Regions from separate parts of the Methylomusa anaerophila genome, predicted to be linked through region 4. Evidence: riboswitches for the same ligand, from Rfam matches in the RefSeq annotation. Region 4 holds a riboswitch; each other region holds the start of a gene.
What was found. Region 4 has a riboswitch for cobalamin ahead of MAMMFC1_RS12400 (TonB-dependent receptor). Riboswitches for the same ligand answer to the same signal wherever they lie in the genome.

Region 1 (2,201 bases), 340 kb from region 4:
ATATGGGTGCTTATAGTGCCGTCCGCATGGATGGTGGGCGTCACTTCCAGTTTGATGCCCACTTCCACGTAGGTGACCGTGGTGATGGTCGTGCCGCTGGAAATCTGCGTACTTTCCACCGCCAGCTTGTCGCCGATGAGAATTTGCGCCGTCTGTCCGTCCAAAGCGGCAATCCGCGGGCTGGCCAGCAGCCGGCCTTTTTTGGTTTCCACCAGATGGCGAATCGTGGCCGAAACATTGACGCCGTATTCCTCATGGTTGGGAATGCCCAGCCCGAGGCGAAAAGAACTGCCGTCGGTCGTCGCCGCGCCCGGCAAGGCGGTGACCGGCCCCCAGTCGATGCCGATTTTTCTGGCATCGTCCCGCGATACCTCGATCGCTTCGGCTTCAAAAATAACCTGCTTCGGCGCGACATCAATCCTGGCCAGCATGTCCTTAACCATGGCGCAGTCCTCCTCGCTGCCGACCGCCACCAGCATGCCGTTAATAATTTCCGCCCTGACCCGGTTATCCGGAAATAAAGCGGCAAGCATCGCTTTCACTTGCTCGGCCTTTACGTATTCCAGCTTGATGACCAGCGGCGACAGCCCGGTATTTGCCGGCAGGCCGGGGTCGGGGGCCGGCAGGTCGAAGGCAGGCTGCGGCGCGGCCGCCGGAGCCTGATCCGGCGGGTTGGCCGGCGGATCAGCGGGATTCGCCGCCGGCGCCTGCCCCGGCGTACTGTCCGGGCCGCCGGCTGGCGCCGCACCGGCAGCGGCCGGCGGCGGTCCGTCATTCACCGCGTCGGTCGAAGCGGCAACCGGCAGCGTAAAAATAAGCAATCCCGCAATCAAGGCAGCAACCGCGGTTTTTCGGTATTGTCGCAAAAACATTTTCTCGCCTCGTTTCTCTAAGAAGCAGACAGTTATCGAATAGGGCCGGCCCTGCGCCAAAGCAAAAGAGCCAGTACAACAGTACCAGCTCCTTTTACAAACACCGGACCGCCGTATAGCCAATGTTTTGATTTTTCGCGTTGTTTTTAGACCTGATTGCACGCCGGTCAGGGCCGGGTCCTGATAGCCCTGGATGGTTGGTGCTGCCCGCCTGCCCGATTAAGAGATCCTTCCTTTCCCGGGCGAATAAATCCCACAAAAAGCAAAAAACTCCCTCACGGGAGGTACGTACGCTAGACTGGCGGGACAGGCCTGACGGCCGGCCGTTCCGTAATCTCCTCCCTGTCGCTCGCAGGTCAAATGGCGATTGCCGGACAGGCAGTTCTCCTGACTCCGGTTCATCGCTTCCCCGCGCCTTCCCAAAGCAGGCCGCTTCAGTGGCAACTAGGCGAGATTGCTCCCCGTTACAGTGGCGGGACCGTGCCGGCATCACACCGGTCTTCCCTATTAAGCCCCCAAGGGCACCTATCCCGTATTTTCCTTTTCTGCTTCTTATGATATCTTAGGATAAATATAGCGTAAATCCCTCATATGAGGTATTTGGTGGATAATTATGCACAATTGTCAAAAAAAAATTGTCTGCCATTACGGATAAGGCTGGTATTGGAGAGTGTCAGAGACGGGGTTCTTGACAACTATTGTGCTTTTAAGTGAGTCACAGAACCGTCCCTATGCCACTCACGTTTGCCGCTCATTTGTTCTATTTCGTCCTGTTTGTGCCTGTGGCGGTATGTAACTTATGAAATATTTGTACTTTTGAAAATAAGCAGTGGATAAGCAGTTTTTTATAAAGACTTCCGGCATTTCCGTATGGGTTTTTGCTATTCACTAATTTCTATCAAACTATCAATGAAAGCATTCATGAATGTGATAAAAGTTTGAGCATTGTTTAATTGTTGCAAAGTCTCTTCCCTGCTAACAATATAAAAATCATCATAATCAGTCTTATTCCTTACCCTGAAAGCATTGGCCAGCATCTGGTAATAATTCGTTTCAACCCTTTTACTAGCAATATACTGCTGATTAAAATAGCCTAAAATACTTGAATGTTTTTTAGAATCAAAACTATCTATAGCCAATAATGCTCTAGTTGCATGAAACATCGCATAATATGACCGGTTAATTGAGTTTGCTAGCCGACTTTCTTCAAAAGCATCCTGAGCATCCGCAAGACATTCCTTCGCCTTTAACATACGATACTTAGACAACTCTAACATATCAGCTTGCATAAAATTCAATACCTTCGTTCTTTACATTACGGTAAAAAGG
Region 2 (2,201 bases), 2.2 Mb from region 4:
ATTAAGCTTTTGTATGAAGGTCTGGGATTGCCGCAGCCCAATCTGCCGTATAATGCGGATTATTATACTCAATTTGATTTGGAGGAGTGGTCTAATCATAACTACGGCAGGGAATTTACGGATTTCTTACAGCGAAGATATGAACCTGTTGACATCCTTTTTCGCTTAGCCCAAAATTCTTCCATTGTATTGTTGCATGGCGGCGGCTTTCACGGGCCGACCTGGTCCGTCAGAGTATCACTGGCCAACCTGGATGATGATGCCTATGCCAAGATCGGGCATGAATTGCGCAAGGTATTGGAACAATACGTAGTCGAATGGAAGGAATCAGAGGTTAGTTTGTAAGAAGTCACGGTGCCAGGCGGTGTTTCCTCCACGCAAATAGTCCATAAACTCGCAAGCTGCCGGCAACAATAAAAAGTAGTCATCAATTCAGCGGCTAAACCGGGAGATGTCCTGGTTCTGACTAAGCCTTTAGGCATCGGGATCATCACTACCGCTATTAAGCGCGGCGCCGTGTCTCAGGAGACGATCGACCAGGCGGTTGAAGTTATGGGCACCTTAAACAAGACTGCCGCCGAGGTGATGGTAGAAGTGGGAGTCAAAAACCTGGAATTTCTGCAGAACAGGCCCGGGTCCCGGTAGCGGCCGTTATCGGTGAGATGGTTGCAGACCCAACTCACCATATTCAAATAACTCCTTAAAAAAGTGTTGACAAAGACGCCGGCAGTATATTCGTACAGCCTGACTATGGGCCGGGGGATTATAACCAGTAAATATTTGCAATAGTAACAAATCTTATTATCAAAGTATTGACAAGCAGCTGATTGTCTTATAAACTGAATTATAAGAGTTCACTAACTTCATATACATGAGACAGGTGCCCAATGGGCTTAATAGGGAAGTCCGGTTAAAAGCCGGTGCGGTCCCGCCACTGTAATGGGGAGCAAGCTTAAGATATGCCACTGAGACGTAAGTCTTGGGAAGGTTTAAGTAAGCCATGATCCAGAGTCAGGAGAACTGCCTGTCTGACAATCACCATTATTTACCCACGAGGTATGGGGAGGGGATTACGGCATAAAGCTGCTGTTTTTCTTCCCGGAGCACCTGGTGTTCCGGGATTTTTGCTTAAAGCCGGCTTTATACGCTGATCACTCCTGGCCTATGGGTCCAGGATTTTTTATTAGCTTTGCGCTGTTATCTTTTCTCCCGCAGCAAGCCGGGATTTTTCTCTGTTTGATTCCGTTCTCCCTTCTCTTTGAGAATATTAATTATAATTCTGTTGCGCGTATAGCGCACAGGTCCTTTGACGGACCTTTCCCTTTTACAATTATTCCATATTCATATATATCTTTGTTGGGAGGTGAAACCGGACTGGCTTAATTCTTTTGCTTTACCATACAAAACAAAAAAGGAGACTAAAATCATGAAAACTAAGCTGTTCAGTGCAATTTTATTGATCACCCTTACGACGTTTGGACTTTTTGGCCTGATGAGTTCCGTTCAGGCGGCGCCACAGCCGACTAAAAAAGCAATTTTAGTTGTAAGTTTCGGTACTACTTTCCCGGAAACCAGAAAACTGACGATTGAAGCAGTGGAAAAGAAAATTCAGCAAGCATTTCCGGACTACGAAGTCCGGCGGGCTTTTACCTCCCGCATTATTATCAAAACGCTCGCGGAACGGGATGGTATCAAAGTTGAAAACGAGAAACAGGCGCTGGACCGGTTGCAGGCTGAAGGTTACAAGGAAGTCATAGTGCAGCCGCTGCATATTTCCCCAGGGGAAGAGTTTGACATGGTCAAGGAAGCAGTGCAAACATACCAAAAGGCAAAAGCTTTTGATAATATAGTTTTGGGCAGGCCCATTTTGTACTATCTGGGGCAGGGAGATAAACCGGATGATTATATGAAGGCCTTCCAAGCCGTCAAAACTCAATTTCCGCAATTAAAAAATCAGGAAGCGGTAGTGCTCATGGGTCATGGCGGAGTTCATCCCGGCAGTGCCGCTTATGCCGCGCTGCAATATAAACTCAGTCAGGCAGGCGTAAACAATGTTTTTGTGTATACGGTTGAAGGATGCCCGGCGTTAGAAGATATAATTGGACAGTTGAAAGCCAACAAAATTAAAAAAGTCACCCTGATGCCGCTTATGCTGGTTGCCGGGGATCATGCCACCAATGATATGGCCGGCGATGAAAAAG
Region 3 (2,201 bases), 1.9 Mb from region 4:
AGGTGGACATACCATTTCCTACTCCTGTCCGGTCAAAGACGAAACAGGCAATATTCTGGGAATATTCACTACCCGTTTCAATTGGAATTTCATTTATGACATCATTGAATCAGCCAGAATTGGCAGTACCGGTGATATTTTCGTTGTGAATAAAGACGGCCTTGTAATTGCATCTAAAAACCGCGCCGGTATTTTATCTACCAGCCTACAGCACCTGGAAGCCGTCGGCAAAGCCATTGCCGGTGAAATGTACGGTTATACGTTAGAAAAGGAGGCAAACGGAAAAACACAAATATGGGGTTTTGCCCACACTAAAGGATACAATGCTTATCCGGGTAAACAGTGGTCTGTTGTCGTTAACGAAAAAATACAGGCCGGGTTAAACTAGAGAGACTTTCTGCTTTTTTTATAATAAAACCTTTCTAATGCAAAGAACCTGCGAAATTCGCAAGTTCTTTGCATTTCCAGCTTTGCCATAGCAAAGACGATTCTTAGCCTTCAATCCTCCTTTAGGATTGGTCATTTTCCTTCAGTATGCTACCCAGAACATCTTCTATCATCTTAATAAAACGGACAGCGTTTTGATACTGTCTTAGCTTTACCCAACCGATATTTAGCCAGTGCAATCACCTGGCATAAAATTCTACTCCTTCTATCTTTATATTACTATAAAAAGGGAGAACCTCAAGCCACTGCTGAAAATGCGCGCTACTTTTCGTTATCACTGAAAGCAGTATGCCGTATTCTGGAGTAAGTTCATAGGTACGTTCAAACACTTCATCATCATATAAATAGTGCAATATATATTGGTTTCAGCCTGGCTTGACGTAACTGCTACGGCTCTGTTATAATAGTTACAAATTACATATTATTCACGGAAAAGGTGCCTCCAGCCGACTGGAGGATAATAGGGAAGTCTAGGCATGATGCTTATGCCGCTAGCGCGGGCCCGCCACTGTACCGGGAAGACTTTACAAGGCCACTCGCAAGGGGAAGGCGTAAACAGTCAATGAACCGGGAGCCAGGAGACCTGCCTTTATCCGTTTTAACAAAGTTCTTCATGGAAAAGAAGGCTTTTTTGGATAATATCCAAAGAAGCCTTTTATTTTTTAAATTTGGCTATAAGGTTCTGAATGTTCTGAACACCAGAATAAATAAGCAAAAAATGGGGGTTGGAATAAGTTATGGGTATATTACCAGAGACACTGTCAAAAATTTCTGCTCCGGACACAGTCGTAATGGAAGAGGTACAAGCCCGGTTGGACAGCCAGATAAAGCCAAAAGGAAGTCTTGGCCGCCTGGAGGGCATGGTAAGACAGTATGCGGGCATACTGCGGCAATCACAGCCGGAATTGGTACGCAACTGCATGGTTATAACTTCCGCCGACCATGGGGTCGCCAAACACGGGATCAGTGCTTATCCGGTGGAAACAACGCTGCAGATGACTGCCAACTATCTGCTGGCCAAAGGCGGCAGTGCCAATGCTTTCGCCAATTTTTGCCGGGCGAACATGGTAGTGGCGGACATGGGAGTGGCCGGCGATTTATCCCATGTTGCCGGGCTGTGGCACCGCAAAATTGCCTACGGCACCCAGGACTTTACCCAGGGACCGGCTATGACGCGTGAGCAGGCTATCCAGGCCATAGAAACAGGAATCGAAATTGTGAACGACCGGGTCCGGCAGGGTTATACCTGTTTTAGCCTTGGTGAAATGGGAATCGGCAATACTACCGCCAGTGCAGCTATTGTCGCCGCTTTTACCGGACTTGCGCCCGAACAGGTCACCGGCCGGGGCACAGGCATATCCGACAGCCGGCTGAAGGTGAAAATCGATGTCGTCCGCCGCGCCCTAACCGTAAACAAGCCGGATGCCGCGGACGGAATAGACGTATTGTCCAAGGTAGGCGGTTTTGAGATCGGCGCCTTGGCCGGTGTTGTTCTCGGATCGGCAGCCAACCACTGTGCTGTTGTCATTGACGGTCTTAACACCACGGCGGCGGCATTAATTGCCAATGCCATTCATCCCTTGAGCAAGGAATATATGCTTGCTTCTCACTTATCCGGTGAGCCGGCGCATATTATTGCTCTAAAATTGCTCAATCTGAAAGCCTGCCTGGATATGGGGGTGCGTCTGGGGGAAGCCATCGGGGCTTCAGTAGTAGTAGATATGCTAAATGTGGCAATTAAAGTGTTGCATAAC
Region 4 (2,201 bases):
TATCCGCGGTTTTACCCGTTTCCCTGGTTATGACGAAGAGCGACTGCAAATCAATCAACGCCTCAATCACGGCTGCCCCGTTGTTCATATAATACGTTTTTATAACCTGGCTGTTATCCTGCGAGCCTGTATCCGGATCGCACTGGTCGCTGCTGAACACCGGCAGCGCATTACACCCTTGCGCCGCCAGCTCGCTGACAATGGCATCAATGACCTCCATGTTCCGGCTTATCCAGGCGTGGCGGTAAAACAGCACGCCTACCGTCGGCCGGTCCGGGCGGTAACCGGGACAATTCATCCGGTAATCGGCCGCACTCTCATAAATGCGGTCACTGCCGGGATAATAAACTCCCTGCCAGGGGACATTCACCGGTTCCGGTACGGCTATATCGGCTCCCAGAACCGCTTTTTGGATATAGCGGACGGCATTCCGGGTGTTTTCCCGGCCGCCGTAAGTTAAATACCGCTGCACGGTCAGCGCGATTTCCGGTTTGACCGTATTGTAAACGGCAATACCCGGATCATAGCCAAAAGCCACTGCCGGCTTTTCCCGTACGATGGCAAGAACTTCAGCCGATATTTTTTCCCATACCTTGTCGGCAGGCGGCGACAAGAGCAGAACATCCGCCTGTTCCTTCAGATACCGGAAAAAATCCCCCTGAAAATCCGGATTCTCCAGATCCCAGGTACCGCACATTTTCAACTCCAGGCCGGGGATTTCCCCCGCAGCCTCCAGCAATGCCGGCATGTAACCCGTTAATACAATGGCTCCGATTTTCATGCACACATCCTCCCCGTTTTATAAAAATATAAAGTATACGCTAAACAGTCAAAGGCCGCCGCCACTGAAACTAAATGGTGGCAGTCACATTCTCTCAATCGCTTAGTTAGAAAATATATTCCATGCCGACGCGAATATTTCTGCCGGGAGCACTCCACCATTGTTCAACCGGAGTTGAGCTCCAGTTATAACGCGCGTTAGAGTGCTCCGCGTAGAATTTGTCAAAGATATTATTCACTTTCACAAAGGCTTTAATGGCTTTGCCGGCCTGATAGTTCAGACCAATATCCCATACCCAGTAGGTGGTGGCCGGAAAGAAACTGGCTGCCGCATCCGGTGTTTGCGGACCAAAGACGGAAAACGCGAATACAGAAACCATTGCTACGACCATTTTTTCCCTGAATAATCTTTTTTTCATAAGAAAAAAAATTCCCCCATTTAATTAAAATAGACAAAAACCTTTCTCTAACGCACGAGAAAGGTTTTTAGTATTACAAATATGCTAACCCTGCCAACGCTTGCCTGGCAAAGTTAACCTTGTTAATACCTCACTTACCATCCCATCGCTCGTAGGATTCTTGGTAAATAGAAAATAGGCAGTTCTCCTGGCTTTGGTTCATCGCTTCTCCACGCCTTCCCAGGAATATTTCCCAGTGACGTTTTGTGGACTTGCTCCCCATTACAGTGGCGGGACCGCATCGGCGCTGCACCGATTTCCCTATTAAGCCTTGCGGCACCTATTTCTCAAGACTATTCAATTAAAAACCAAAAGCAATCAGCATAATAAATCCTGCTTAATCAATAGGGTAAACTATATACCGGTCATATTGTCAAGCCATTTTTTACCTTTCTTTATTCTTTATTCACCTGACACGGAAATATGGCAATCAGCCGGCTGGGCAAAATCTTTGCCATAGGCTGCCAGCGCAATTTCCTGGATTCCGAAAACAATATCCTGGGAAACATTATACATATAGCCTTCTCGCGGCATATACAGCCTTTTCTCTTTAATTGCGGTTAAGGTTTGCAAAGAAGGATCCTCCAAAAATTCTCTGTAAAAGGATTCCACATCATAAGTTCCATGATCATTATACATGGGCAGGATCAAAATGTCGGGATTTATTGCTATCAGCCGCTCCTTGGCCAACACCTGTCCATTCTTGATCCCGGCTGCCCCCGCTCCGTTGATAACGCCCGCATAGCCGCACATGTCATCAAAAGGACTGCCAATGCCGCCGTAAGAAGTCATTAGGGAAATCAAAACAACCGTTTTCCTTTTTTCCAAGGGAATTTTGTCAACTTTATTCTTAATTTCCCGTAGTTTTTCATCCATTTGGGCAATGATTTGGCTGCCTTTATTTTCTTCCCCGATGGCCTTGGCCAGCAGCCGGACCGTTTCCCGAACCTCCGCCACGCTCCG

Region 1: linked by a shared signal. The riboswitch ahead of MAMMFC1_RS10820 (type II secretion system protein GspD) and the one ahead of MAMMFC1_RS12400 (TonB-dependent receptor) in region 4 are both predicted to bind cobalamin.
Region 2: linked by a shared signal. The riboswitch ahead of MAMMFC1_RS00525 (sirohydrochlorin cobaltochelatase) and the one ahead of MAMMFC1_RS12400 (TonB-dependent receptor) in region 4 are both predicted to bind cobalamin.
Region 3: linked by a shared signal. The riboswitch ahead of cobT (nicotinate-nucleotide--dimethylbenzimidazole phosphoribosyltransferase) and the one ahead of MAMMFC1_RS12400 (TonB-dependent receptor) in region 4 are both predicted to bind cobalamin.

The regions. Positions count from the first base shown of each region.
Region 1 covers NZ_AP018449.1:2,394,286-2,396,486, reverse strand. Annotated here, with positions in the region: gene MAMMFC1_RS10820 (type II secretion system protein GspD) at 1-1,034, opposite strand, end outside; cobalamin riboswitch at 1,233-1,416, opposite strand; gene MAMMFC1_RS10815 (HEPN domain-containing protein) at 1,754-2,161, opposite strand; gene MAMMFC1_RS10810 (nucleotidyltransferase domain-containing protein) at 2,151-2,201, opposite strand, start outside.
Region 2 covers NZ_AP018449.1:149,786-151,986, reverse strand. Annotated here, with positions in the region: gene aspD (aspartate 4-decarboxylase) at 1-345, shown strand, start outside; partial or broken gene MAMMFC1_RS22545 (selenide, water dikinase SelD) at 418-603, shown strand; cobalamin riboswitch at 862-1,042, shown strand; gene MAMMFC1_RS00525 (sirohydrochlorin cobaltochelatase) at 1,427-2,201, shown strand, end outside.
Region 3 covers NZ_AP018449.1:816,965-819,165, forward strand. Annotated here, with positions in the region: gene MAMMFC1_RS22580 (cache domain-containing protein) at 1-388, shown strand, start outside; cobalamin riboswitch at 866-1,052, shown strand; gene cobT (nicotinate-nucleotide--dimethylbenzimidazole phosphoribosyltransferase) at 1,185-2,201, shown strand, end outside.
Region 4 covers NZ_AP018449.1:2,735,191-2,737,391, reverse strand. Annotated here, with positions in the region: gene MAMMFC1_RS22690 (cobaltochelatase subunit CobN) at 1-781, opposite strand, end outside; gene MAMMFC1_RS12400 (TonB-dependent receptor) at 888-1,199, opposite strand; cobalamin riboswitch at 1,360-1,537, opposite strand; gene MAMMFC1_RS12395 (ABC transporter substrate-binding protein) at 1,641-2,201, opposite strand, start outside.